Regions from separate parts of the Neobacillus sp. genome, predicted to be linked through region 3. Evidence: riboswitches for the same ligand, from Rfam matches in the RefSeq annotation. Region 3 holds a riboswitch; each other region holds the start of a gene.

Region 1 (10,168 bases), on a different contig from region 3:
TAGCGCGTAAGCAGCAAGCTTTTGATCATGCTCGGCAATATTGTCTAAACCGATATCATTTAAAAAGTCGATAGCTGCTCCAAGACCGATGGCTCCGGCGATGATAGGCGTGCCACCCTCAAATTTCCACGGCAATTCCTTCCAGGTTGATTCATACAATTGTACAAAATCAATCATTTCGCCGCCAAATTCAATTGGTTCCATGTTTTCAAGCAGATGTTTTTTTCCATAAAGAACGCCAATCCCAGTAGGGCCACACATTTTGTGTCCTGAAAAAGCTAGAAAATCACAGTCCAAATCTTGAACATCCACTTTCATATGTGGCGCACTTTGCGCACCATCAACGACCATAATAGCGCCATTTTCATGGGCAATTTGGGCAATTTCTTTAACAGGATTGATCACACCAAGGACATTCGATACGTGCATGACAGACACAATCTTCGTGTTAGTCGTAATGGTCGCACGGACATCATCCAGTGAAATCGTTCCGTCTTCTTGAAGTGGAATGTATTTCAATTGAGCTCCCGTCCTTCTTGCCACCTGCTGCCATGGAATGATATTACTATGGTGCTCCATATAAGTAATGACTATTTCATCGCCTTCTTTTAAGTTTGCTGCCGCATAGCTCGCTGCAACAGTATTAAGGGATGTCGTCGTTCCTTTTGTAAAAATAACTTCTTGAGTCGATTTAGCATTGATAAACTTACGAACCTTTTCCCGTGCACCTTCGTAAGCATCCGTTGCTCTTGTTCCTAATGTATGCACACCACGGTGAACATTGGAATTGATTTCACGATAATATTTTTCAATCGTTTCAATTACTTGGAGCGGCTTCTGTGATGTAGCAGAACTGTCTAAATACACTAACGGATTTCCATTCACTTCTTGGTCTAAAATGGGAAATTGTTTGCGAATATCCTGGATATTCATTAGCGAACTTTCCTTTCAATCACTTCTGTTAATTGTTTCTTTACTCCTTCAATTGGTAGCTGTTTCACCACAGGAGCTAAGAAACCGTGAATGACCAAACGTTCCGCTTCTTTTTTTGAAATCCCGCGGCTCATTAGGTAATACAGCTGTACTGGGTCAACACGCCCAACAGAAGCGGCGTGACCAGCCACAACATCATCCTCATCAATCAAGAGAATAGGATTGGCATCACCGCGTGCTTTTTCACTGAGCATTAATACACGTGAAGTTTGTTCTGCATCCGATTTAGAGGCCCCGTGTTCAATTTTCCCAATTCCGTTAAAGATAGAAGTTGCACTATCCTTCACAACACCATGATTTAGGATATTCCCAGTTGTATGTTTGCCAAAATGAACAACCTTCGTAGTGAAGTTTTGTGTTTGCTCCCCGCGTCCGACAACAACCGTTTTTGTATCGCCATTAGAACCATCGCCAAGTAAATTGGTTGTGTTTTCCGAGATCGTATTTCCCTCGTTCATCAAACCAAGTGCCCATTCAATGTTAGCATCTCTGCCGGCAACACCGCGGCGATTGACATAAGTGGTAACTCCCTTAGCCAAAGTATCAACAGCACCATATTGAATCTTCGCATTTACATTCGCAATCACTTCGGTCAAGATGTTGACTAAAGTATTGGATGTTTCTATTGTAGAAATGTAATTTTCTACGTATGTTACTGAACTGTTATCATCTGCGACAACAATAACATGATTAAATAGATTGGCTTCAGCATCATCGTGGACATAAACAGCTTGAATCGGTTCAGTAATTTCCACATTTTTAGGAACGTATAAGAATACCCCGCCATTCACAAGTGCCGCATGAAGAGCAGTTAAGCGATGTTCATCAACGTTAATAGCCTGTGTCATGAAATACTTTTTCAACTGGTCGCCATGTTCCCGTGCTGCTGTAAAAATATCGGTAAAAATAACACCTTTGCTTTTTAAGTCTTCTGATAAAGCTAAATAAGCAGGAGTTTGATTTCGTTGAATATACAAATTCTTATTTTTAGCATCCAGATCAACTAATTCCTTTACCTCTTCCGGCAGTTCAGCAAGTGATGAATAGACATCGCTTTTAACGGTATGTTGATTGAATTGCGTGAAATTCCATTTATCGATTTTCGTTTTATCAGGTCTAGGCATTGGCAATTGATCTAAATCATTTAATGCCTTTAGACGAAACTCTTCAAACCATGCAGGCTCGTTCATTTCTTTTGAAAAAGAACTAACAAACCCCTTATCAAATGGTAATTTTGTTTCTATTGTCATTTTAATCCTCCTAACACTCTCTTACGCTTCTTGCCCAACTGTTTCATCTTCAATTCCGAGCTCTTGCTTGATCCAGTCATATCCTTCTGCTTCTAAGCGTTGTGCCAGTTCTGGTCCGCCTGATTTCACAATACGACCTTGCATCATAACGTGCACATAGTCAGGAGTGATATAGTTTAAAAGACGTTGATAGTGGGTGATCACTAGGCAGCCAAACTCTTCGCCGCGCATTTCATTGATTCCCTTTGAAACAACCTTGAGGGCATCGATGTCTAATCCGGAGTCGATTTCATCCAAGATTGCAATTTTTGGTTGTAACATCATTAATTGCAAAATTTCATTGCGTTTTTTCTCCCCGCCTGAGAAACCTTCGTTTAAATAGCGTTGTGCCATATCTAGATCCATTTCTAGAAATTCCATTTGTTTGTCCATTTGACGGATAAATTTCATTAGGGAAATCTCATTTCCTTCGCCAAGGCGGCTATTGATGGCTGAACGTAAAAAATCAGCATTCGTTACGCCGTTAATTTCACTTGGATATTGCATCGCTAAGAATAGACCTGCACGAGCGCGCTCATCTACTTCCATTTCAAGAACATTTTGTCCGTCTAACGTAATGTTTCCACTAGTTACTTCATATTTTGGGTGTCCCATGATTGCTGAGGATAAAGTTGATTTACCAGTACCATTTGGACCCATGATTGCGTGGATTTCCCCACCCTTTATTTCAAGGTTTACACCTTTTAAAATTTCTTTTCCATCAATTTCTACATGTAAATCTTTGATCGTTAAAGTTGATCCAGCCATATCTATACCTCCGAAAAGAAAGTTTTGTATCCTGTAGACCGCTTTGGTCTCCATTTCTATTCTCATTTTATTCTCATTCCAATCTTATAACAAATGAAATGTATTAGCAACTCTAAAACAGTAAAAACAGTGTTGCTATTTTCATTAACCAAACTGTAAATGAGAATGAGAGTATTTTTTTAGAGAAAATTCTAATAATAATATTATGTGAAATACATCCGATAAAAATCATACCTCATTTTTCGGATATTTCCAACTGAATTACATTGTTAAACCCATTCTATTTTCACCCAATTAGCAGGATTCATGTATGTAGTCACCTGCCTCAATTGAAAGAGGAAAAGCCAGTGAATTATTCACTGGCTTATGTCTTTCTTCCTATTTATATATTACTTAGAAACCGGCACAACGGCTCCTTTGTATTTTTCAAGAATGAAGTCTTGGATTTCTTTTGAATGAAGAACTTCGACAAGTGCTTTGATAGTATCTTTGTCTTTGTCCTTAGAACGAACGACAACAAGGTTTGCCGGTACAACATCACTGCCTTCAAATGCAATACCATATTTTCCGATGTCAATACCGCCTTCTAATGCGTAGTTCGTATTAATGACAACCGCATCACCTTCACCGCTGTCGAAGGAAGATGCTAATAATTTTGCTTCAATTAATGTTGAGAAATCAAGGTTTTTTGGATTTTCGACAATATCCTCAACTCTCGCATTCGCGCCAACACCTTTTTTAAGCTTAATTAAACCTTCTTTTTCAAAAATAGGTAAAATACGTCCATGGTCACTTAGTGAATCACTCATAATAATTTTTGCACCTTTTGGAAGGTCTTTTAAACTTTTATATTTTTTAGAATAAATTCCGATTGGTTCCTTATGAATTTCACCAACACTCACAAAATCAAAATCCTTATTTTCTTTCATTTGCAGTTCTAAATACCCTGGTGTTTGAAAATAATTTGCATCGAGTTCTTTATCCCTTAACGCTACGTTTGGTAGGATATAATCTTGAAAAACTTTTACTTCTAGATCAATGCCTTTTTTCTTTAATAAAGGTTTTGCCGCCTCTAGCACTTCCGCATGCGGTACAGAAGATGCACCAACAACTAATTTCTTGTTACCATCTTTTCCTGCCGTATCGTTTTTAGCACCGCCGCACGCTGTTAGAGCAAATGCTAATAGCGCAATTACAATCAAACTAAATACCTTTTTCATTAATTAACCCCTCCTGTTATCGTTTATCTGTTTTCTTTGTAAAATAATCTCCAACAAATTGGATGATAAAAACTAAAATTAAAATCGCAATCGTTGCAACTAAGGTGACAATAGGTCGATTGCGTTGAAAACCTTCAAGGTAGGCAAAATGTCCAAGCCCGCCAGCCCCAATGACTCCGGCCATTGCTGTAAAGCTGACTAGAGAAATGGCGGTGACGGTAACCCCTGAAATTAATGCCGGCAAAGATTCCGGTATTAATACTTTAAAAATGATATGAAAATGTGTTGCACCCATCGATTGCGATGCCTCAATAACACCTTTATCGATTTCCCTAAGGGCTATTTCTACCATTCGTGCATAAAAAGGAGCTGCTCCAATAATTAGGGCTGGTAGCGCCGCATTTGCACCGAGCATTGTCCCAAGCAATAATTTTGTAAAAGGAATTAATAAAACGATTAATATAATAAAAGGGATGGATCTGAAAATATTCACAAAGCCTGCAATAATAACATTAACAGGCCGATTAGCCCAGATATTACCTTTATCTGTTAAAAACAAAAGTAGACCAAGGAATAATCCTAAAATAAAGGTTGCAAACACGGAAATGGAAGTCATATAAATAGTTTCACGTGTTGCTTCTAATAATTGTTCCCAATTGACCATTTCCATAAAGTTAGCCATTACTGATCACCTCCACGCCTACTTGCTGTGAGTGAATATAATCGATGGCTTTCTGTATTTCGCTAGATTGCCCATCCAAATGGATAAATAATGTTCCGTAAGATCCGTTTTGCGTGTGTGATATTTTCCCTTGAAGAATATTTACAACAACATTGAAATCCTTGATGATGTTTGTGATTAATGGCTGTTCTGCTGCTTCTCCAATGAAAGAGAGCTGAACCACTTGGCCAGACGGATAAAGTTCGAGTAAATGTTTGATTGTTTCTTTCGTTTCTTCCGGTTCTGTTACCTGTTGGACAAACCTTTTTGTAATTGGCTCCTGTGGATTTTTAAATACATCTAACACGGAACCAAGCTCAACTACTCGACCACTTTCCATCACTGCCACCCGGTGGCAGATTTTACGAATAACATGCATTTCATGTGTGATCAAGACAATCGTTAACCCGAGTCGCTTATTGATATCAACTAACAATTCCAAAATGGAATCTGTCGTTTGCGGATCGAGTGCTGAGGTCGCTTCATCACAAAGCAATACTTTTGGATTATTAGCTAGTGCCCTAGCAATCCCAACCCGCTGTTTTTGCCCGCCGCTTAGCTGGGATGGATAGGCATTTTCTCTGCCTTCAAGACCAACTAGTTTAATGAGCTCAGCGACCCTGTTCTTTCTTTGCGTTCCGTTTACACCAGCAATCTCTAAGGGGAACGCAATATTTTCGCTAACTGTCCTTGACCACAGCAAGTTAAAATGCTGGAATATCATGCTGATTTCTTGACGTGCCTTCCGAAGCTCAGCTCCCTTAATCTTCGAAATAACCCGTCCAGCCACGGTGACACTTCCCTCCGTTGGCAGCTCCAGTCCATTCAACATGCGAATCAAGGTGCTTTTTCCAGCACCACTGTAACCAATTACTCCGAAAATTTCTCCTGCTTGTACTTCAAGGTTCACATCATCAACAGCTTTTAACTCACCCTGTTTGGAAGGAAAAATTTTGCGGACATTCTTTATTGAAATCACCTAAATCACCTGCTTCTTATCCGATTTACCTAAAATTCTGAAAGATTCTGTTGGTACATATCTTGTAAATATAGACTTTGACTGTTTTATCGAAAAGATTCTATTTTTAAAAAATAAAAAGCCTCTCTGCACAGGCAGAAAGGCATCATGAAAATAATCCTTTCTCCCATCTCCCAAAGCAATCGCTTTGTGTGAATTGGCACCATTTCAATATAAATATTGACGGTTGCCGGGCTTCATCGGGCACATCCCTCCACCTCTCTTGATAAGAGTTAACAGCATTCTATATTCAATTAACACGTTAAAATGTTTAAGTAATTATATTATGAAAATTATCGTATCACGGATAAAAAGTGGTGTCAACGTAAACTTCTTCATTTTGGGAAAAATTAAATTAGGTAATTTTAGGCATTTGCTTTCAATGAAGCCAAACCGGTTGCTGCCTCAATGGCTGATTCGAGATCTTCAATTAAATCTTCGACATTCTCAATGCCGATGGACAGGCGAATTAAATCCTCAGATACTCCTGCCGATTTGAGACCTTCCGCATCTAATTGCTGATGGGTTGTACTTGCCGGGTGAATGATTAAACTTTTTGCATCCCCAACGTTAGCCACGTGAGCCCATAGTGTAATCGAATCAATCAGTTTAGCACCTGCTTCTTTCCCACCCTTAATACCAAAAATAACCATCGAGCCTGCGCCTTTCGGTAAATACTTTTTGGATAATTCATAATCAGGATGGGATGAATGCCCTGGATAGGAAACCCACTCAACGGCAGGATGATTTACTAAATATTCCACAACCTTTCCTGTATTGGCCACATGCTCCTTCATTCGAACATGAAGGGTTTCAAGTCCAAGTACAAACTGGAACGAATTTTGTGGACTTAAAGCTGGCCCTAAGTCACGTAGTAACTGAACACGTGCTTTGATAATATATGCGACTGCACCTAGAGCCTCGGCATAAACAAGATCATGGTAGCTTGCATCTGGAGTCGTGAAGCCAGGGAACTTCGGTGAATTCCAATCAAATTTCCCGCCATCGACAATGACCCCGCCTGTTGTTGTGCCATTACCTAAGAGCCATTTTGTCGCCGAGTGAATGACAATGTCTGCCCCGTGCTCAATTGGTCTGCAAAGATATGGTGTAGCAAAGGTATTGTCAATAATTAACGGAACCCCGGCCTCATGGGCAATATTCGCTACTTTTTCTATATCAAGAACGCGTAAGCTGGGATTACCGATTGTTTCAGCAAAGACCGCTTTTGTCTTTTCTGTGATCGCCGTGCGGAAATTCTCAGGATTGTCCGCATCGACAAATTTCACTTTAATTCCATACTTTGGAAGAGTAATAGCAAGCAAATTATACGTTCCACCATAGAGATTCGCGGCGGAAACAATTTCATCGCCTGCTTCGGCAAGGTTTAATATCGCTAGCGTAATCGCAGCCATGCCGCTTGCAACCGCGAGTGCTCCGACGCCGCCTTCCAATAGAGCAACTCTTTCTTCAAAAACAGTGGTGGTTGGATTGTGTATCCGAGTGTATATATAACCAGGTTCTTTTAATCCAAATAAGTTAGCCGCATGCTCAGTGTTTTTAAATTGATAGGCATTGTTTTGATAAATAGGAACAGCACGAGCACCTGTCACCGGATCTGGAGACAACCCACCATGAACACTCAATGTTTCAAAACGATACTTCTTTTGATTTTCTCCCATTCCTCTCGCTCCTTTTAACAATGTAATAAACAAAACCCCCGCTTCATAAGAAGAGGGGGTCTCTCTCCTTATCTCCCAGAGTAAAATTACTCTGCTGGATTTAGCACCGTGTTATTAACCGGTTGCCGGGCTTCAAAGGGCCAGTCCCTCCGCCACTCTAGATAAGAATGCTTTATTTAATTGTTTTTATTGATAGAATATTTAAATAATACATTACAGGAAGATTAATTCCGAGTCAATACCTTTGATTAAATTATTTTTGCAAGCTCAGGTTTCTCTGTCTTTGTTAAAAAGAAAATCGATTCGAGCAATAACTTGACCCGTAACGGCGCCGACACCTTTAACTGTCCATTCTTCTCAAGAACCCTTAACCTTTCCTTCCCTGCTAGCAGCTGTTCCATTGCGGTTAAATTTCCACTGATTTCATATTTCGTCTGCGATTCCTCTGACCCCTGGAGGATAAAAATCCCGCCATTTTTTATCACTAAATGAACGGCTTGCTGCTGACAATTTAGTGTCACTCGTAAGTCTCCTTGGAATAATAATTGCTGAACGTGCCCCTGCTCTTTGATATTTTCGAGAAAGGTTTTAACGGTTTCAATCATATCCACCACTCCGGTCAACTTTCATTTACCTAATTATATTCAGCAGCGGGGAGTAGAATCCTTTCATTATTGCTCGACAATTAATTCGCTTTGGTAGAGTTTTTCCAAGCTTTCCTCAGAACTATGTCGGATTTCTATGAACAGAGGCTTATGCCTGATAGAAAGTTATACTTTCCTATCGACAAAAAAAACAGATGCCATAAAGCACCTGTTTAATTCAAATATTCTTTTATTTTTTCCAGCAAGAACGGCACTGAATGAAAAGCGTAAAGCGTTTCTTTCACACTGCCATCTTGCACAAACAGTAGGCATGGTACACTTTCAATCGCCAAATCTTTTGCAAGCTCCGGATGGAAATTTAAGTTCATTTTACCCATTTCCACGACTACCAGCTCAGCAATCACTAAAAGCATTTTCGAAGCTAGCTGACAAGTACCGCATAATGGGGTATAAAAATAAATCAGTCCAGTTCCTTTCTTATCAAGGAAGGCAGAAAATTCACGTTGATTCCATTCATTCATAAGACAACTATCCCATTTCTAAATACTCTGTATGCACATCAATATTAGCTCCCAATAGAACGGTCGCCAAGTGGTGCAAGGGAGCGGTAGCAACCTCTCGATACATTCGATCAATATATATATGTTCAGCTTGTGGAAATTCTCTCTTAAATTGCTTGCGAAGCTTCTCGCCCGCTTTATCTGCATCAACAAGAATATAGATATCCTTGTCTTCGAGGAAGTCAATCCATTCATCTAATTTTGTCATACTGATGGTTCCATTTGTACAAATGATTTCTACTGGTTCCTTCACTACTATTTTTACCTTATTTTTATCTGACTTTCCTTCAACAATAAGAACTTTGTCAACATACGAATCATTCATATCCATCACCTGTAATAGAAGTTGTTTATGTTAACATATTCTAAAATATTGATTACGTGTGCATTCTTCTTAGTATGTTAACTATATCATTATTGTTATGTTAAAAATAGGTATTTGCTCATTGATGTACACTCGTGACCTTCTTTACATTTTATTATAGATTTCCCAATTTTAGCAGAAGAAATAGTGGAAATATAAGAGAAAAAGCACCTTCTTCAGGTGCTTTCCTATGATTATTAGTCTTCCTTAGTCATTTCTTCATATTGTTCTGCAGTCATTAGCTTGTCTAACTCACTGCTATCGGAAAGTTCAACCACAATCATCCAAGCCTTTTCATATGGTGATTCGTTAACAAATTCAGGGCTGTCGCCTAAATCCTCGTTCACTTCTACAACCTTGCCACTGACTGGTGCATAAAGCTCAGAAACTGTTTTAACAGATTCCACACTGCCAAATGGTTCATCAGCAGATATTTCATCGCCCACTTCTGGAAGCTCAACGAAAACGATATCGCCTAATTCGTGCTGTGCAAAATCAGTGATACCGACGCGCACTCTTTCTCCTTCAACCTTTACCCATTCATGTTCTTCAGAATAACGTAATTCTTTTGGTGTACTCATTAGCTAAAATCCCTCCATTGTTTTTTTCTAAAATCTATCATCGAAATAATTCGATTTCCGCTAGTAAATGAGTTAAAAATCCGACTCACAGCCAGATTTTCTCGTACTCTTCCGCTTTAAAGCCCACTGTGACCTGTTCTCCATCAGTTAAAATCGGCCTTTTGATTAACATGCCGTCAGATGCAAGTAAATCAAGCAGTTCATCCTCAGAAGCAGACTTCATTTTATCCTTTATCCCTAATTCGCGGTATTTTAAACCACTTGTATTAAAAAACTTCTTCAAATCCAGACTGCTTTTTTGATAGAACCCCAGCAATTCAGCACGCAATGGGGGATTATCAACAATATGTACTTCCTCATAGGAAAG
Region 2 (10,168 bases), on a different contig from region 3:
GTTTAACTTTATTTTGGATTATCACAAGAAAAGGTTAAAATGTCAACCTATTTTTCAAAAATTTCTAAATCACTTATTCTTCTGACGGCTTCCTTTAATTGCTCCTCGGATGATAATAGCCCTACTCGGACATATCCTTCGCCAAATTTGCCAAAGCCTATTCCCGGTGCAACCATGATATGTGCTTGTTCCAGAAGAATAGTGGCAAACTGCTCGGATGAAAACTCCTCTGGTATCTTTAACCAGGCAAAAAATGATCCTTTTGGTGAGCTGACATTCCATCCTAGCGAATGAAGACCCTCAATCAAAACATTTCGTCTACGTTCATACAGATCGTTTAATTCCTTCACACAATCCTGCGATCCCGTTAATGCTTCTGCCGCTGCCTCCTGTACCGCTCCAAATAAACTGACGTATAAATGGTCTTGTAAAAGTTCAATTGCTGAAATGATACTCTCATTACCTATTGCAAAACCAACTCTCCAGCCCGCCATATTAAAGGTTTTGGACAGAGTATATATTTCGATTCCTACCTCTTTTGCACCTTCAGACTGTAAAAAGCTTAATGGTTTATTACCATCAAATCCAATGGCCCCATATGCGAAATCATGAACGACACAAATTTCATGTTCCCGAGCAAGCTTGACGGTTTCTTCGAAAAACTCTGCAGTAGCTGTTGCACCGGTTGGATTATTTGGATAATTGAGGAACATTAATTTTGCTTTGGATAAAGTATCTGTTTTTAGTTCTTGATAATCCGGTAAGAATCTATTTTCCTCTCTTAATGGCATGGTAGCCATTTTCGCCTTCGCTAATGCGACCCCAGACCAATAATCAGGGTAACCTGGGTCGGGAACCAGGATGGTATCACCTGGATTTAAAAAACACTGTGGAATTTCGACTAGACCCGCTTTACCGCCAAATAATATGGCCACCTCTTTATCCGGATCAATGGTAACGCCATATTCCCTTTGATAAAAATCTGCAGCAGCTTGTATTAAGTAACCATGTCCTTGAAATGGCGAATATTTATGGTTTCGCGGATTAGCGGCTGCTTCCTGAAGCTTTGCCACAATATGTGGTGGTGTTGGCTGATCTGGATTGCCTTGTCCTAAGTTAATTACATCATGGCCCTGGGCACTATATTCACCCACTTTTTTAACAAGACCAGCAAAAAATTGTTTTGGCAGACTATTTAAAAGTTCCGATTGTGGAAATTGCATCATTGTTCACACCTGCTTAATTATTTTTCAAATTTTTGTTGAATTTCTAGTCACAAATGTTATAACTTTTATAATACCTTGTAAAGGGAAAATTTCGAAATTTCAAAAGAGGTGAAGATTCTTGAAACTAAAGATTTCTTGTCTACAAATGGATATCGCCTTTGGAAATCCACAGAAAAACTTTGAAATTGCCAACGAGCTTTTTGAAAAAGCAGTTACTGATAATCCAGATATTATTGTCCTTCCAGAACTATGGACAACGGGCTATGATTTGAACCGACTTGCAGAAATTGCAGATATCGATGCTAAACAAACAATCGATTATCTGCAAAAAGTAGCGAAAAAGTACCAGGTTCATTTGGTCGGCGGTTCTGTCGCAAACCAAGGTGAAAATGGAGTAAAAAATACCCTTCTCGTCATCACCAAAAATGGTCAGCTCGTTCATCAGTATAATAAACTACATTTGTTTAAACTTATGGACGAGCATCTCTTCTTTAAGGCCGGTAACGAAAAAGGGTTATTTGAACTTGAAGACCGTAAGTTTGCGGGCATAATTTGTTATGATATTCGGTTTCCTGAATGGATTCGCAGCCATACTTCCGAAGGGGCTGAAGCATTATTTGTCGTTGCCGAATGGCCAGCACTCCGTCTTGCTCATTGGCGCACTCTCCTGATAGCAAGAGCGATTGAAAATCAATGCTTTGTGATCGGATGTAATCGTTCCGGTGACGACCCAAATAACCTATTTGCCGGACACTCTATTATTATTGATCCTTGGGGAGAGGTAATTTCTGAGGCTGGAGCAGATCAGGAAATCATTACGGCTGAAATCGAATTAGATCAAGTAAGAGAAATCCGAAAGCAGATTCCGGTTTTCGAAGATAGGAAACCAGAGTACTATAAATAATACGAAAAGCAGATGCGCGAAGTACACTAGCCTCTTTTTGCTGGAGCTCGAAAGTTATTAAAGAAAAATTTTTAAACTTTAGTATCTTTTTAAAATTATTGACATCTTTCGCTTCATCCTGTTATAGTTTTTTCAGATTGAAAAAATTGAATATTTTATTTACTCTTATCACGAGCTGGCTGAGGGATTTGGCCCTTTGAAGCCCAGCAACCGACCGAAATTCCATTGTGAAATGGGGCGCTTCTTTCGCGCCGGGGGAGGGTCCCCTAAATGGCACGGTGCTAATTCCAACAGAAGGATTGTCTTTCTGAGAGATAAGAGGTGCGAAGAACATCCGTCTTCTAGCCTCTTTCAGATAAGAAAGAGGCTTTTTTAGTGCTGTCACGCACTCACCAAGCCTCCCAATATAGGAGGAGAATTTATGAGTATACTAAATCAATCAACTTACCACCCGCTAACCGAAACAACTGCTATTGAGTTAGCGTTAAATCTTAGTATTTTTTCCGAAGATGCAGAACTATCCTGTAAGGAAATTGGTGATGGGAATCTCAATCTAGTTTTTCATGTTATTGACACACAAGCAGGAAAAAGCATAATCATTAAACAAGCTCTTCCCTATGCTAAAGTCGTGGGGGAAAGCTGGCCATTAACACTAAATAGGGCAAAAATTGAAGCAGATGCATTGAAAACTTTTGGTCGAATTGCCCCAGATTTTGTACCAGAAGTTTACTATACAGATGATGTGCTGGCTGTTACTGTCATGGAAGATCTTTCCCATCTTTTGATTGCAAGGACGGGCTTCATTAACGGTGAAACCTACCCGCTTATTTCTACACATGTTGGTGAGTATCTTGCTAAAACATTATTTTACACATCTGATTATGGATTGGGCCCTGGTAGAAAAAAAGAACAGGTTCAACAATTTATCAATCCTGAGCTCTGCAAAATCACAGAGGATTTAATTCTTACTGATCCCTATTACGATGCAGAAACAAACGAATTTGAAGAAGGTTTACGTCCTATTGTTGTAGATCTTTGGCGTGATGAAGAACTAAAATTTCACGTGAATGTATTGAAAAAAACCTTTTTAACTGATGCAGAAGTTCTCCTTCATGGTGACCTACATACCGGAAGTATTTTTGCGAATAATTCAGAAACAAAAGTCATTGACCCTGAATTTGCTTTCTATGGGCCTGCTGGATTTGATATTGGCCAAGTATTTGCAAATCTTCTTTTCCAAGTAATTGTGAACAATAAGAAGCGAGATCTTTTTGTCGAGCATATTGAAACGGTTTGGGATGTCTTTAAGAATACATTTACAATCCTTTGGGAGACAGAAAATAAAGAGGTTTTAGCACAATCGGCTTCATTCCTTTCCTATAATTTATCTAAATTTTTTGCGGATGCCCTTGGTTTTGCCGGCTGTGAGTTAATCAGGAGAACAATTGGGCTCGCACATGTTGCTGATTTAGACGGAATTAAAGACGAGCAAACTAGATTAGCTGCGAAGCGTAAATCTCTGGAGCTTGGGGGCATCCTTATCAAGCAGAGAAAAAATATTAAGGAACTTGGAGAATTTATCGAAATAGTAAAAGAAAAAATAAACTAGAAAAAAAGCAATCCGAACAAAATCGGGTTGCTTTTTTACTCTGGTTTCGCCCACATTTCCTCCGGGTTTAGTTCATATATCCCATTTTCGCGGTACATGTAATGATTAATAATGAATTCCCTGCGTATTGTCGCATAATCATCATAGAATTGCTTAATATACTCGTTTATTTCTTTTTCACTATACTTTTGACCTATGTTAAGCCCTCGAACCATATGTTCAAACACCATTAATTTCTTCTTCCGTTGAGCTGGAATATTTTTTAATTTTCCTTCCTTTGTGAAGAAATTCTGAATAACCTTTTGTCTCTCTAAACTTATTTCCATCATTTCATCAAGCTCCTCTCCCCTTGTCTCCAGTAACTTTGTGAGCTCCTGCGCCTGTTGTTTAATCATCGATTCATTTAAATAAAAGTAAATAGTATTCTTATCCCTTCTTTCATAAACCACATGGACATCCCGCAATTTTTTAAGGTGATGAGTAATTGTAGGTGCGCTCAGGCCAAGTTTGCCGGCAATCGCCTGTCCGTGCAGCGGGCCTTTTGCTAAAAGGATAACAATTCTTACCCTTGTGGGGTCACCCATTGTTTTATGAAATGCTACTAAGCGATTAAGCTGTATCAAAACCTTCATATCCTTCCGTTTTTATGTTTATCTAATTAGATATATATCAAACAACAAATATTTTGTCAACAGGAACAAAAGGCGCAAGCGCCCGTTTAGCGGCGTATGGACTGGAGCGCTTTGACTGAGATAAAGGAAACACGGAGAGCATAGCGATTCGATGTTGACTTATCGTAGGGAAAAGAGCGAAGTCCACTAGCCGCTGGGCGCTGGAGCTGGATTCAGATAACTATTTCAAGTTATCAACACTAAATTATTTTATAATTTCCTATACAGCAAAAAAAACACTCCCTTTTTTAGAAGTGTTTTCAATTAATACTGTTGTAACCGTCAAATGGGAGGGTTATTTGAAAAATGGTTCCTTTTCCTTCTTCACTTTTTACCTTGATGGTCCCTTTATGCTCATCAATGATTCGATAGCTTACCATTAAGCCAAGGCCAGTTCCTCGATCTTTTGTGGTATAAAACGGTTCACCAAGCCTCTTTATCATTTCTTCAGGTATTCCTGTTCCTTCATCTTCAATCGTGATAATAATACACTTATTAACAGCATTCTTTACTGCAATTGTTATCTTGCCTCCTCCAGGCATAACCTCGATAGCATTTTTAATTAAATTTATAAAGACTTTTTTTAATTGATTTGGTTCACAAAAAATAGCCGGAAGCTGTTCATCATATTCTGTTACAAATTGAACATTATATAGAACTGCTTGGGCAGTAAGCAGGTCAACCGTTTCCTTCATGATTTGATTAATATCCTTCTCTTGAAACCTAATGGCCTGTGGTTTAGCCAAAATCAAAAACTCATTAATAATTGAATCAATTCGCTGAAGTTCTGTAGTAATAACCTGATAATACATCGAATGATCTTTTGTAATACTGTCCTCAAGTAATTGGATGAATCCCTTCAATGCTGTCATGGGATTTCGTATTTCATGAGCTATTCCAGCAGCAAGCTCACCTATCACCGTCAAAGTATCTGACTTCCGCAGTTGCTCTTGCATCGCTACCTTTTCCGTTACATCCTTAAATACAGTAAAATTCAACCCTTCGACAATGTTAAGTTTTGAAGAGTATTCAAAGTATTTCTTTCTTCCATCTTCATAGTCAATAATGAATGTGGAGGTACATTTGCCATTATTAAAGACCTGATCAATATGATTTACTATTTCCTGTTTCTTTACATCCTGAAAGATATCTAGATTGTATATCCGATGACCAGCTAATTTTTCCTTTGAAATACCAATCATTTTTTCACCAGCATAATTAATATCAGTGATACGGTGCTGATTATCCCATAATATAAGTCCGTCAATGGAATCTTCAAAAATTCGTCTATATTTTTGTTCGCTTTTTTGCAAATCAGTTTCCTTCATCTGCATCTCCTTATTTTCATGAGATAAAGCATTTTCCTGATTAAACTGCTTCTCCACTTATAGCCACCCCGCGAACTTCTTAACACATGGTTTAATGATAAATCTTTTATTCTACATATTATGAGAAAAATCCTTTTAATATGACCATCATATTTTATTAATAGCTAATAATCGAAAAAAAAACGCAAAACTAGGCGTTTTGCGTTTTTTTTATTTATAACATAGGATTTTCATGCTTTGCCTTTAGGCGCGACCATCTTAATTCGACTTCAGCTTCAAATTCTTCCAAAATTGGTCTGTTTTCCACTTGTAGAAGATGTTTTGTTTTACCCATATATTTTAACCAATCAGAAAGTGGAACACGTTTATTCTTTTCCTCTGGATTGTAGGTAATCGTGGTAACCCCTTGTTCTATTTCATAAAGAGGGAAGAAACAAGAATTTACCGCTTCTTCGACAATTTTTGTACCATAGCGATCATCTGATTTCCAGTTTAATGGACATGTAATCAGGATTTTCCCATAAACGGTCCCTACATTCTGCGCATACCATTGTGCTTTTGCACCTTTTTTAACCAAATCTTGTGGGAATGCTTCGGTACCAGTAAACACATAAGGAATATTTGTTGCAGCCATAATTTGAGCTGTATCTTTATGATGGAATGCTTTTCCTCGTTGTTTTTTCCCTACTCCCGATGTGCTTGTCATATGACCCAATGGTGTTGAATAAGACAATTGTGACCCTGTATTCATGTAACCTTCGTTATCATATTCAAGCATAATTAACTTATGTCCTCGCAGTGCTGTTCCAATGGCAGAACCCATTCCAATGTCCATTCCACCGTCACCAGTAATCATCACAAATGTGGCATCATCAGACACTTCAATTTCGCCACGGCGTTTTAATTCCATGAATGCTTCCAATGTACCTGATAAAGTAGCTGCACCATTTTGGAATAGATTATGCATCATCGTTTGCTTGTGAGAACTGTGTGGATAAGCAGTAGTTGTAACGTACGCACAGCCTGTTTGGAATAGTGTAACGATATCTCCTTCAATACCTTTAAAGAACAATTCAAGACCAGCAAAAATCCCGCATCCAGGACATGCTCCGTGACCAGATGCAATTCGTTTTGGTTTTGATGTTAGTGCACGTAGCGGAGGAATTTTTACCTTTAATTTATTGGTCTCTTCATCCATGTTCACCTCAATTAAACCAGATTTATAGACATCCCCATGCTGAGGTGTAATAACGGGCTTAAGGATATTTTCTGGATTCCCTGGAATATGACCATAATAATCAAATGGCTTTTCAGCATAGCCTTTTTCCATCGCATCAATCGCCATATTAAAGAAATCATGTGCTTCACTTGCATAGAAATCTTTACCGCCAAGCCCAAATACACGGCTTAGGACGATTGTTTGGTTGTTTCGGTCCTCTTGAAGTGCAGATTTCACTTCATGTGTTAAGTTAGGACCATGAGCTCCATATGAATCTGCACGTTCGCCAATTAATAATGCTTTTACATTCTTAAGTGCTTCGCGGATTTCTTTCGCAGGGAATGGTCGGATGATATTCGGACTAATAACCCCTGCCTTCACTCCTTTTGCGCGTAATTGATCAACAACATCTTTTGCCGATTCTGCGGCAGAGTTTAATAGGAATAACGCAACATCAGCATCTTCCATATTATATAAATCTAGAACAGGATATTCCCTTCCAGAAACCTTCGCATATTCACTTGAAATCTCTTTAAATACTTCCCCAGCATTGTAGATGGCTTCAGATTGTTGGAAATGGTTATTTATGATATCCTCGCCATTCATATGTGCACCGATGGTAACAGGTTTCTTAGGATCTCTAGCGAAATTGTAATCAGTTGGGCATTCACCTACAAATTGTTGAACTATTTTACGGTCTTTGAAGTATTCTACTTTACGCTTCTGATGGGAAGTCCAGAATCCATCATAAGCAACAATAACTGGCAAACGAACTTTTGAGTGTTCCGCAATCTTTAAAGCCATGATATTCATATCATAAACGGCTTGTGGCGTTCTTGCTGTTAAAATAACCCATCCTGTGTTTAAAGCATAATAAAGGTCTGAGTGATCGCCGCGAATATCAAGCGGACCACTAACTGCACGGGTTACGAGGTTCAAAACCATTGGAAAACGAGTACCCGATTGAACAGGTAGCTGTTCAATCATATATAATAGACCATTTGCACTGGTTGCATTAACTACGCGCGCCCCGGTTGCTGCCGCACCGTAACAAATTCCGGCTGAACCGTGTTCACCATCTGCTGGAATCAGTTTAATATCATGCTCACCGCGTGTTTTCATTAGATCTAAATATTGTGCTACCTCTGTTGATGGTGTGATTGGAAAATATCCCATGATATGATAGTTGATTTGAGCCGCTGCCATCGCTGCCATTTCATTTCCAGATTCAAAGGTAGAAACTTGTTCGGCGATGCCTTGGGATGTTAATTTATCTTCTAAAATGGCCATTAGAGAATACCTCCTGCAACATAAGGAAAGTTTTGTTTTACACGATTTTCATCGGCGTACCCAATCATTTCACGAAGATCGCCTAGAGCATCCGTTGGACAGGCTTCAACGCATTTTAAGCAGCCTTTACAATATTGATAATCAATTCCTTTAAGGAACATTTGCTTTCTTCCACGTTTGTCTTCCCCATCTTCCCAAACAAAGCAGTAATCTGGACAAACGTTATCGCAGGCTGCACAATTAATGCATTTATCCTGTTTGAACTCAGGAAGGAATCCTTGGCGCGAACCACTTAAATCTTTTAAAATACTATTGGCGGGAGAAACAATGACCCCACCGATTTCCTGTGTCATATAACCAAGCTGTGGAAGCGGGCGTGTGAAGGCCTTACCTACAGCCCCTACTGGTACTTCATATGTTTTAAATTGAACTTCATTATATCCGCGGTCAAATGTACGAATATTTGGTTCAACAAGATGTGGATATTTTTTTTCAAATGTTTTTCGGATGACATCTCTCATTGAATCTGGATCTAAGAAATCACAGATGCGATATAATGCCCCTAGCATGGCAGTATTTACTTTTGTTTTTTCCTCAACCGCAATGGTTAAGGCATCGACAATTGCTAATGTGCCACATTCGAGCAGTAAGTCCTTTTTAACATCATCAAAATCTCTTGCGCTATTAACCAATACAATACCATCGGCGTCTAAACCGCTTACAACATTTACGGTTTTGTAAAGCGCTTCATGGAATACTCCAACAACATGTGGCTGTTCGATCGGGCTATGGTCACGGATTTGAACATCTGCCTCACAAAAACGAATAAAGCTTTTTACTGGAGATCCTTTCTTTTCAGATCCATATGATGAAAAGTTGGAACCGTTCAACCCAAGGCTAAACACACCAGCTTCCGCCAGCATTTTTCCTGCTAGGTTAGCTCCAAGACCACCGATTGATTCTAATCGGATTTCAAAGAATCCTAGCTCATTTTTTTTCGGTAAAATAGACATATTGCCCCTCCCCATTTTCGTTCAAAAAATTCACAAAAAATAAACATAAAAAATTAACTTTCCAAATTAATTGTAGGGCATTAATTCTTTTTAAGCTGTGACAAATGTTAAACAACGCTGAAAAAATTTTGTAACACAATCTTTCCGATAAGAAAAAACGCTAATTTATAAGGATTTATAGCATTAATCCAATTATACAACAGTTACCAAACTGTGATATAACAGATTTTAAAAAAGAAAAACCTGCCGCATATAATAGTGGCAGGCATTTGCTTTTATTGAATTAGAGATCGTTTATTACAAAATAGGTAGCCGTCCAGGCTTTTAAAGGCCCTGGTCCTTTGGAAAGTTTATCTCCAACATCTTCTAAGGCTCCTACCAAGATGGCAGGAGTCTTAGAAGATGTTGGAGGGATATATTTTTCGTCAAAAATAAGCTAGAATAAAGTGAACCTCCATCAGTGGGGGTTTTACTGCCCATTAATGGGGGATAAAAATTGTTTATTTGCATAAAGGAGTTTTCTAATGAATGTTATCTGTTCTACCTTGAACGCCAAATATATCCATACAAACCTTGCAATTCGCTATTTAAAGGCTTACGCCGCTCCGGAATATAACATACAAATGAAAGAGTACACCATTAAGGATCCAGTCATGAACATCGTTTCCGATCTTTATCAAGCTAAACCAACGGTGATTGGATTTAGTTGCTATATCTGGAATATCGAAGAAACCCTTAAAGTCGTCAATATGATAAAGAAAATCGACCCATCCATTCTGATTGTCTTAGGAGGACCTGAAGTAACCTATGATACAGCTGAATGGATGGAAAAACAGCCCGATATTGATTTTATTGTCATCGGTGAGGGTGAACAAACGTTTAAACAATTACTTACTGAAATTCAAACA
Region 3 (10,168 bases):
ATCATTTGTATTGCAAGCAGCTAAGGTTAACATAAAAAAAGCTATGAGAAGTGAGGAGAAACTGAGTTTTACCCATTTATTCATAAAATGATGGACCTCCTTAAATCAATTATATTCTGGGCTGTTTTTACCTAAGATATCGTATGAAGGCGAATAAAATGTGTGAATGCCTAGTTCCAAAATTTTTAATAAGGATAGATAAAAATGAATGACTATAATGGAAAAATTGTTGCGTTTAATCGCTTTCCCTCCCCTAATCCAAAGGTAGAATTGAATGTAATTACCTACCTCTCAAATGGGTTGAGAGTAAAAGGAATGCTTGCTGAACCAAAAAACAAGGGCGTTTGTGATGGATTTCTTTATTTAAGAGGCGGGATCAAAAATGTTGGAAAAGTTAGACCTTCAAGGATTGCTCAGTTTGCGGCCGAGGGGTTTATTGTTTTTGCTCCCTATTATCGTGGAAATCAAGGCGGGGAGGGCAATGAGGATTTTGCAGGGGATGATAGGGAAGATGCGTTTTCAGCCTTTTTGCTGTTAAAGTCATTGCCAAGAGTTCGAGATATCCATATCTTTGGTTTTTCACGCGGCGGAGTGATGGCGCTGCTGACAGGGATTCACTTTCCGGATGCGGCATCTGTTGTGACGTGGGGCGGGGTTAGTGATATGACCTTAACTTATATGGAGAGAAAAGATTTACGAAGAATGATGAAGAGGGTCATTGGCGGCACTCCGGAGAAGTATCCAGAGCGGTATCAAGTGAGGACACCTCTTTATGAGTTAGAAAAACTAGCTGCTCCAGTTTTGATTATTCATGGAGTTATGGACGATAATGTTTCCGTAGAGCATGCCTACCGACTAGAAAGAAGACTTAGGTCATTAGACAAACAAGTCGAATGTTGGTATTTTGATGAGTTTACACACTATTTCCCACCTGTAATAAATAGAAAAGTTGTTCGAGATTTATCAAATTGGATGAAAAACCAATGCAAATAATGGTAATATATAGTTAATACAAACAGAGGAGCGGATTTTTATGGGTATGCCCCTTGAGTTAAATACGATGATTGTGACAAAAGGAAGAGAGAAGAGAGTCGAAGAAAACCTATTTGTTTTAGAAAAAGAAGGGCTCCGGCTATATCCAATTGAGATTCCAATTGATGTCAGAAAAACAATGGATGGAGACTCAAGCGGAACGGCTTTAATTAAAAAAGTGGAATGGCAAAATAACAGAACGACGATAACATATCAACTAATTTCATTGAATTCAACGAATTAAGCAGGGGCTGTTGAACCTGCTTTTTCTTTTGCAGAAAAGTGTAAAAAAAGTGTAAGAAAGGATCGACAAAGCCGTCTTATTTTTAAAGTCAAAAGTAAAAAGGGATTGGGAAAGGGGGTATTTGGTTGGAAAGGGACCATCAAATAGAGAAATGGTTTATCCAATATGAGAAGGATGTTACTAATTATCTTGTTTATTATACCGGTTCTTCGGATGTAGAAGATTTGGTTCAAGAAACCTTTTTGCGGGCATTTCGTGCCTTTAGTCGCTTTAAGAACGATTCAAGTCCGAAAACATGGCTTATTTCGATAGCCAGAAATACAGCGATTGATTATTATCGTAAAAAATCCGTTTGGAATCGGCTTAAACAGATTCTTGATTATGAATCTCCACAGCTTCATGAACAAGATACAGGAGGAAAAATAGTCAAAAAAATGGAATATGCCCATTTGTATGAAGCGATTAATGGGTTGAAGCCCAGTTATCGTGATGTAGTCTTACTAAAAGGCATTGCTGAAATGTCATCACGGGAGGCAGGTCAGGTACTCGGCTGGTCGGAAAATAAAGTGAATGTCACCTTTTTTAGGGCCGTGAAAAAACTAAATGAGCAGTTAAAGGAGGGAGAGTATTTTGAGTCATTTATCGGATAAAGGACTGCTTGAAGTGTTAGCGGATTTTCCAAAGCATGAACTAACAACGATCCAAAGAACAGAAATGTTAAAAACGATTAGTGATGCCGGAGTACGAAAGCCAAAGAGGCATTTTCCCTTGCAAAGAATCGCCGCTTTAGCAGCGGTGTTTATCTTGATTCTTATTGCTCCAATCCTTTATTTAACAAATAAAATGGAGGATAAGAACCAAAGAACTGGGACTGTTATTAAACAGGCTCAGGAAGGCAATTATTTTGCCTTGGTAGATAAAGATGGCACCCCACATTATGCAGATAGTAATTTTGGTATTCCGAACAAGGTTAGCCTCTTGGCGCCGAAGGAATGGGTAGTATGGGATAATCCCCGCTCATCGCGAATTACACAGGTTTTTTTATGGGGAAAGGATCTTAAATCGTATCAATATCTAAATGTTGAAGCAACACACGTGGAAACAGGAATATCAACTACCATTGGAGGCGGACAATTATCTGGTGGATTGTATGGTTCAGACGCTCATGCTTCGGTTGATTTGCGTATCTTCTTTGACAAACGAGGAAAATGGAACCTAGAATTCATTGTCGGCAATACTTCGGGTAAGCAGAAGAAAATTGGTAAATTTACTATTAATGTAAAGGACCATTATGTCTTACTCGGCGGTAATGCAACATTATTGATTTCCCAAGAAGATTTGTATGCCAAGTCTTATCAGGATGCTTACATTGAGGTTGTGGGGGAAAACCTGCCTGAAGAAATCGAATTAGAGATCATTAATGAAGATGAGCCAACTGACATCTCCAAGTTTACTTTTAGACATCAAACAGATTCCACTTCTGAAGATGGAAGAAAGACTTCTATGTACAAAGGAGATTTCCGAATTGAAAAGAGTGGTAAATATAGTTTTGGCGTAATGGGGGATTCGAATTTTGTTAGAGTTGGAAAGCCTTCAGATTAAAAAACTAAAGAAAGCGATTCTTGAATGGAATCGCTTTTTGAGTTGATAACATGGTTCAAATATTTTAAGCAATCGGTCCGCCTTTTTCTTCAATTTCAGCGGCAACATTGGTGAATTTCTTAAAATTCTCCCGGAACTTTGCTGCCAGTTCCTTTGCTTTCTTTTCATAGCCCTCTGGGTCTGCCCATGTTTTATTCGGCTGAAGAACTTCGTCAGGAACACCGGCAATATGAAGCGGAATATTTAAGCCAAAGATTTCGTCTTTGACCGTTTCAACAAGGTTTAGTTCACCTTCAAGAGCTGCCTGAACCATTGCTCTTGTGAACATAAGCTTCATCCGGTTGCCGACACCATATTCTCCACCAGTCCAGCCGGTATTCACAAGAAAGACATTTACATTGTGCTCAAGAATTTTTTCACCAAGCATTTCTGCGTAACGGGTCGCAGGTAACGGCAGGAATGGCGCACCAAAGCAGGTGGAGAAGGTTGCCTCTGGAGATGTTACACCACGCTCAGTTCCGGCAAGCTTTGAGGTATAGCCACTTAAGAAGTGATACATCGCTTGTTCCTTCGTTAATTTTGCAATTGGTGGCAATACTCCGAACGCGTCAGCTGTTAAGAAGACAATTGTGTTGGGATGACCGGCAATACTAGGCTGCACAATATTATCAATCGCTTGAATTGGGTAGGCTGCCCTTGTGTTTTCTGTCAACGTTCCATCATCATAATCAGGAATTCTCGATTTTTGATTCATGACCACATTTTCAAGGACTGTACCAAAACGAATGGCATCAAAAATTTGCGGTTCTTTTTCGCGGGAAAGATTGATGCATTTGGCATAACAGCCGCCCTCAATATTAAAAACACCATTAGAAGACCAGCCATGTTCATCATCACCAATTAAACGACGATTCGGATCAGCGGATAAGGTTGTTTTTCCTGTGCCGGATAACCCGAAGAAGAGAGCGACATCACCTTCTACCCCTACATTTGCTGAACAGTGCATCGAAAAAATATTGTTTTCAGGCAACAAATAATTCATCACAGAAAAAATCGATTTTTTCATTTCACCTGCGTACTCGGTTCCTCCGATTAAAACGATTCTGCGTTCAAAAGAGATAATAATAAAAGTTTCTGAGTTTGTTCCATCAATAGCTGGATCTGCCTTGAAATGGGGGGCAGAAATAACAGTGAATCCATGGTCATGGTCTAGCAGTTCGTCTGCAGTTGGGCGAATAAATAATTGCTGGGCAAATAAATTATGCCAAGCCAATTCATTGATAACTTGGATGGGCAAACGGGATTTTTTATCAGCACCGGCAAAGCCTTTAAACACAAAAATTTCATTAAGTTGTTTTAAATGATCTAGAACTTTATGATACAAATTAGTAAATACTTCCTCAGAAATAGGTTGATTTAATGAACCCCAAGCAATTTTATCCTTCGTGGACTCTTCCATTACAATAAATTTATCTTTTGGTGATCGTCCTGTATATTTACCGGTTGAGACACGAACTGCTCCAGTTGAGGTTAAGGTTCCTTCGTTACGACTTAAGATTTTTTCAACTATTTGAGGTACAGATAATTGGACATGGCTATTGCTTTCGTTTAACAAGTGGCTTAATTCATTTGGAATATGAACAGAATTCATTTAAAGAAACCTTCCTTTATTAGGGTTTTTATATTATTAATATTAGTAAATAGTATAACACATTAATTCTAATAGTCTATACTATTCAATGGAATTGAGTAGTGTTTTATACATTATTCGAAAAAATTTAAAACGGTAATGACAAATAGTTGATTTTTGAATATAAATGAAAAAATGAAGGCAATCTCTAGAACAGTTCATTTACGAAGTTGCTAGATATTTCTTTAAAAAACTCATTGACAATGTTCGCCATTGTAGAGTAATATTCTGATTTGAACGGATACTCTCTTATCCCGAGCTGGTGGAGGGACAGGCCCAATGAAACCCAGCAACCTGCTAAACGAAAAGGATGACTGCATAACAGTTCCTTTTCAAGTGCGAAGGTGCTAATCTGACGCAAGGCTCATGTCTTGAACGATAAGAGTGAAAGGCCCGGAACAACCTTTCCTCATAGTGGTAAGGTTTTTTGTTTTGTATAAGTCCTTTTATGAAAAGAGTTTCTAATAAAAATCCTTTGTTTATTTCATACTAAGGGAATGAGTACCGTATCAATCACGAGGTTCAAGAAGTATTCCTGTAACCTTCATAAAACCTCGATTATCTCATATTATAGGAGGATTTCAGATGTCAACAAAACGTCGTTTGTTCACTTCTGAATCAGTAACGGAAGGTCATCCTGACAAGATATGTGACCAAATTTCTGATTCCATTTTAGATGCTATTTTAGCGAAGGATGCTAATGCTCGTGTAGCTGCTGAAACCTCAGTAACGACCGGATTAGTTCTAGTTGCTGGCGAAATCACAACCTCTACTTACGTGGATATTCCGAAGATTGTTCGTGAAACAATTAAAGGGATCGGTTACGATCGTGCTAAATACGGCTTTGACTCCGAGACTTGTGCTGTTTTAACCTCGATTGGTGAACAGAGTCCTGACATTGCCATGGGTGTTGACCAAGCGCTTGAAGCACGTGAAGGCTTAATGTCTGATGAAGAAATCGAAGCAATTGGGGCAGGAGACCAAGGTTTAATGTTTGGTTTTGCTTGTAATGAAACAAAAGAGCTTATGCCTCTTCCGATTTCACTAGCACACAAGCTTGCTCGCCGATTAACAGAGGTGCGTAAGGATAAGGTTCTTGAATACCTTCGTCCAGACGGAAAAACTCAAGTTACGGTTGAGTATGATGAAAATGACAAGCCCGTCCGCATTGATACAATTGTTATCTCAACTCAACATAATCCGGAGGTAACGTTAGAGCAAATTCAACGTAACCTGAAAGAATATGTTATCAATCCAGTTGTTCCTCAAGAACTAATCGATGAAAACACGAAATATTTCATTAACCCAACAGGCCGTTTCGTTATCGGCGGACCACAAGGGGATGCAGGCTTAACCGGTCGTAAGATCATTGTTGATACGTATGGCGGATATGCTCGTCATGGCGGTGGTGCCTTCTCTGGTAAGGATCCTACAAAGGTTGACCGTTCTGCAGCCTATGCGGCTCGTTATGTAGCTAAAAACATCGTTGCTGCAGGCCTTGCTGAAAAAGTTGAAGTTCAACTTGCTTATGCAATTGGTGTAGCAAGACCGGTTTCCATCTCTGTTGATACGTTTGGAACTGGAAAGGTAAGTGAAGAGGTTTTAGTTGACTTAGTAAGTAAAAACTTTGACCTGCGCCCTGCCGGAATCATTAACATGCTGGACCTACGCCGTCCAATTTACCAACAAACAGCAGCTTACGGTCACTTTGGCCGTACAGATGTAGAGCTTCCATGGGAGCTTACAGATAAAGCTGATACTTTACGCCAGCAAGCAAATCTATAAACAAGAAAAGCGGAAGCGCCTTGACCAGGGGTGAGATAGGGCGAATTATCGACTGGCAAGCAAAGCGAAGCCAGAGATTAGTCTCCTTGAGCCCCTAGGCGCTGGAGCTAGACAAATGGGAAGGGGAGTTGCATTTCATATGTAACTCTCTTTTCTATTTTTCGGCCGAAAGGAAAGGAAAGTATTACTTTCCTTTCAGGCATAAGGGCAACTACGCCTCTGTCGTCGCCTAACGGCTTGCAAATCGGGGAGTTTACTTTATCTATTTTCTTGTTCAGTATATTGGTACCAATGAATAAAATGTTTAAGTAGGTCAATAGAAGTGAAAAATGAAGGTACACCAAATTTCTAAATGTTCACAGTGCCATTTTTGCAAAAATAGTGGTAGTATTAGAGAGATGTTTTTTGAGAATGTTTTATTTTGAAATGGAGTAGGTGAGGTACATAATGTGTGGTTTTATCGGTTGTGTACACGACAAAACACAAAACTATAGTAATGAACAAAGACAACAATTTAAAAATATGAACGATATCATTACCCACCGCGGACCTGATGATGATGGTTTCTTTTATGATGACCATATTCAATTTGGTTTCCGTCGTTTAAGTATTATCGACATTGAAAGCGGACACCAGCCGCTTACGTATGAAAATGAGCGATATTGGATTATTTTTAACGGTGAAGTCTATAACTATGTTGAATTGCGTGATGAACTGTTAAAGGAAGGCTTAACGTTTTCGACAAGTTCTGATACTGAAGTTATCATCGCACTTTATAGCCACTTGAAGGAAAAAGCGGTGGAAAAATTGCGTGGGATGTTTGCTTTTATTATTTGGGATAAGCAGGAGCAAACCCTTTATGGTGCGCGCGATCCTTTCGGAATCAAGCCTTTCTTCTATATGCAGGATGGAGAAAGAACTTTGTTTGCATCTGAGAAGAAAAGTATCTTGCTTGCCCTCGAAAATGATGTTTTAGACTATGATTCGCTTCAGCACTATTTAACTTATCAATTTGTTCCTGAACCAAACACTTTGTCTGAGGGAATAAAAAAATTAGAGCCAGGCCATTATTTCACGAAAAAAATTGGCTCACCTCTGGAAATCAAACGATATTGGAAGGCACAATTTAAGCCAGTCCAAAAATCAGAATCCGATTTTATCAAAGAAATTAAAGATGTACTATTCGACTCTGTCAAAATGCATATGCGCAGTGACGTACCAGTTGGTTCGTTCTTATCTGGTGGAATCGATTCTTCCATCATTGCATCCATTGCTAAAGAATATCATCCTGCCATTAAAACCTTCTCTGTGGGCTTTGAACATAATGGCTTCAGTGAAATTGATGTGGCGAAAGAGACGGCAGAAAAGCTGGGTGTAGAAAACATCAGTTATGTGATTTCACCACAGGAGTATATGGATGAAATTCCGAAAATCATGTGGCATATGGATGATCCGCTGGCAGATCCGGCCTGTGTCCCACTTTACTTTGTCGCGCGTGAAGCCCGAAAACATGTAACTGTGGTTCTATCTGGTGAAGGTGCTGATGAATTATTTGGTGGATACAATATTTACCGTGAGCCCCAAGATTTAGAGGTGTTCAATAAAATCCCGAGAGTAGGAAAAGTACTTTTAAAAGGGATTGCAAACATGATGCCTGAAGGAACAAAGGGAAAAAGTTTTATTGAACGTGGCGTTACACCGATGGAGGAGCGTTATATCGGGAATGCGAAGATGTTCAGGGAAGAAGAAAAACGTGATCTTTTGAGCGTATATCGAGATGGATTGAACTATTTAGACATTACGAAGCCGCTTTATGAGGAATCAAGAGGTTATGATCCAGTAGACCGGATGCAATATATTGATATTCATACGTGGATGCGCGGCGATATTCTGCTGAAAGCAGATAAAATGACGATGGCTCATTCACTTGAGCTGAGGGTTCCGTTCCTTGATAAGGCCGTGTTTGAAGTAGCATCTAAAATACCGACAAGCTTGAAAACAGCTAATGGAACAACCAAGTATATTTTACGAAAAGCGGCTGAAGGTGTTGTGCCGGCACATGTGCTTGACCGTAAAAAGCTTGGTTTCCCAGTGCCAATTCGCCATTGGTTGAAAAATGAAATGAACGAATGGGCGAAAAAAATAATCCGTGAAAGTAACACGGAACATTTAATCAATAAACCATACGTTTTAGGCTTGCTTGAGGACCATTGCCAAGGGAAAGCCGACAACAGCCGGAAAATTTGGACCGTGTTGATGTTTATGGTATGGCATCAGGTGTATGTAGAAGATGTCTATTCATTTCAACATGATTTTACCTTGCAAAAAGAATTACAAACAATGAAGCATTAATTTGAAAGCACCCATGTGTTGTGATGGGTGCTTTTCTCTTGATGTGATTTACAATTAATTGCCAAAAAAGCCATAAATAGAGGAAAATGAGCCAATCAATTAAGAAATTGAGCCATAAAACCAAAAAATGAGCCAATAACTATTAGTGTCCTTCGATTGTATAAAATTAAGATTGTTGCGACTTATAATATTGTGCTTTCTCCGCATATTCTGTATAAATGCGTTCCATATCTTTTCTATCTTCCGCTGTCAATTCTCTAATAACTTTTGCAGGTCTGCCGAATGCTAAGGTATTAGGGGGGATTTTCTTACCTTGTGATACAAGGCTGCCAGCGCCAATAAAAGCACCTTCACCGATTTCCGCATTATCGAGGATAATGGAACCCATTCCGATTAACGCTCTTTTCCTAATGATGCAACTGTGGAGGATTACCTGATGGCCTACGGTTACTTCATCCTCTAAAATTAGCGGGTTATTAGGACTTTGGTGTAAGATAGAATTATCTTGGATATTGACTTTATTGCCAATTCTCGTTGGTGCGACATCGCCTCTGATACTCGAGTTAAACCAGACACTAGAATGTTCACCAATTTCAACATCACCAGTAATCGTGACATAATCCGCAATAAATGCTGTCTCAGCAATTAACGGGTATTTATCTTTATAAGGGTAGATCATCTGTTTCGCTCCTTTTTGAATGATGATTCTATTTTATCGAATGCTTGAAGTATTTTTCAAAAAATTTACCTTTTTTTATTTTTTGATAAAAATCAAATGGGTTTTAAGAAATGCTTATAACTTTTCTAGGGGGAAATAAAAATGTGGAAGTGGGAAGCTGAAGGGGAAGCAAAGGCGGTCATCGTGATGGTTCATGGGGCAATGGAACATCACCTTAGATACGGCTGGCTGATTGAAATGTGGCGTTTATCTGGCTTTCATGTCATAATGGCTGATCTTCCTGGGCAAGGGATGACAACTAGAGCCCGCCGTGGCCATATTGATTCCTTCGATGAATATATATTTGAGGTAAAGGATTGGATCCAAGCTGCCTATCGTTATGAGTTACCCGTGTTTTTACTTGGGCATAGTATGGGTGGGTTAATCGCGATTCGCTTACTTCAAGAAGAACGGTTAAATGTTGCAGGGGTGATCCTTTCTTCGCCATGCTTAGGACTGGTCCATTCCCCTTCCAAATTTTTAGATGTTCTATCGTATGGCTTGAATGTGATATTTCCATCGTTACGGATGAATTCCGGTCTAACCGTTCAAATGGCGACTAGAAATGAAGATGTTAGAGAAGCAGACTCCAATGATACTCTTTATGTAACAAAAGTATCTATTAGGTGGTATCGCGAACTTGCCACTGCGATAAAGCAGTCGTTTCTCAATATCGACAAAACACAGGATATCCCCATGCTTGTCATGCAGGGCGGGGATGACAAAATTGTCAATAAAATTACCG

What was found. Region 3 has a riboswitch for S-adenosylmethionine ahead of metK (methionine adenosyltransferase). Riboswitches for the same ligand answer to the same signal wherever they lie in the genome.
Region 1: linked by a shared signal. The riboswitch ahead of RTR43_RS00635 (methionine ABC transporter ATP-binding protein) and the one ahead of metK (methionine adenosyltransferase) in region 3 are both predicted to bind S-adenosylmethionine.
Region 2: linked by a shared signal. The riboswitch ahead of mtnK (S-methyl-5-thioribose kinase) and the one ahead of metK (methionine adenosyltransferase) in region 3 are both predicted to bind S-adenosylmethionine.

What each region holds. Positions count from the first base shown of each region.
Region 1 covers NZ_DALZYO010000001.1:123,416-133,583, reverse strand. Annotated here, with positions in the region: gene RTR43_RS00660 (cysteine desulfurase) at 1-933, opposite strand, end outside; gene sufD (Fe-S cluster assembly protein SufD) at 933-2,243, opposite strand; gene sufC (Fe-S cluster assembly ATPase SufC) at 2,265-3,050, opposite strand; gene RTR43_RS00645 (MetQ/NlpA family ABC transporter substrate-binding protein) at 3,440-4,270, opposite strand; gene RTR43_RS00640 (methionine ABC transporter permease) at 4,287-4,952, opposite strand; gene RTR43_RS00635 (methionine ABC transporter ATP-binding protein) at 4,945-5,970, opposite strand; SAM riboswitch class I at 6,134-6,242, opposite strand; gene RTR43_RS00630 (O-acetylhomoserine aminocarboxypropyltransferase/cysteine synthase family protein) at 6,375-7,691, opposite strand; SAM riboswitch class I at 7,757-7,859, opposite strand; gene RTR43_RS00625 (SCP2 sterol-binding domain-containing protein) at 7,940-8,296, opposite strand; gene RTR43_RS00620 (thioredoxin family protein) at 8,509-8,817, opposite strand; gene RTR43_RS00615 (toprim domain-containing protein) at 8,825-9,181, opposite strand; gene gcvH (glycine cleavage system protein GcvH) at 9,418-9,801, opposite strand; gene RTR43_RS00605 (arsenate reductase family protein) at 9,887-10,168, opposite strand, start outside.
Region 2 covers NZ_DALZYO010000021.1:52,965-63,132, forward strand. Annotated here, with positions in the region: gene RTR43_RS14160 (pyridoxal phosphate-dependent aminotransferase) at 48-1,226, opposite strand; gene RTR43_RS14165 (carbon-nitrogen family hydrolase) at 1,345-2,130, shown strand; SAM riboswitch class I at 2,293-2,451, shown strand; gene mtnK (S-methyl-5-thioribose kinase) at 2,552-3,739, shown strand; gene RTR43_RS14175 (DUF2087 domain-containing protein) at 3,775-4,359, opposite strand; gene RTR43_RS14180 (ATP-binding protein) at 4,671-5,795, opposite strand; gene RTR43_RS14185 (thiamine pyrophosphate-dependent enzyme) at 5,953-8,247, opposite strand; gene RTR43_RS14190 (2-oxoacid:acceptor oxidoreductase family protein) at 8,247-9,260, opposite strand; gene RTR43_RS14195 (B12-binding domain-containing radical SAM protein) at 9,785-10,168, shown strand, end outside.
Region 3 covers NZ_DALZYO010000005.1:41,139-51,306, forward strand. Annotated here, with positions in the region: gene RTR43_RS04120 (ABC transporter substrate-binding protein) at 1-84, opposite strand, end outside; gene RTR43_RS04125 (alpha/beta hydrolase family protein) at 205-993, shown strand; gene RTR43_RS04130 (DUF2584 domain-containing protein) at 1,034-1,276, shown strand; gene RTR43_RS04135 (RNA polymerase sigma factor) at 1,402-1,926, shown strand; gene RTR43_RS04140 (hypothetical protein) at 1,907-2,878, shown strand; gene pckA (phosphoenolpyruvate carboxykinase (ATP)) at 2,943-4,529, opposite strand; SAM riboswitch class I at 4,815-4,953, shown strand; gene metK (methionine adenosyltransferase) at 5,154-6,353, shown strand; gene asnB (asparagine synthase (glutamine-hydrolyzing)) at 6,801-8,705, shown strand; gene RTR43_RS04160 (gamma carbonic anhydrase) at 8,872-9,384, opposite strand; gene RTR43_RS04165 (alpha/beta hydrolase) at 9,526-10,168, shown strand, end outside.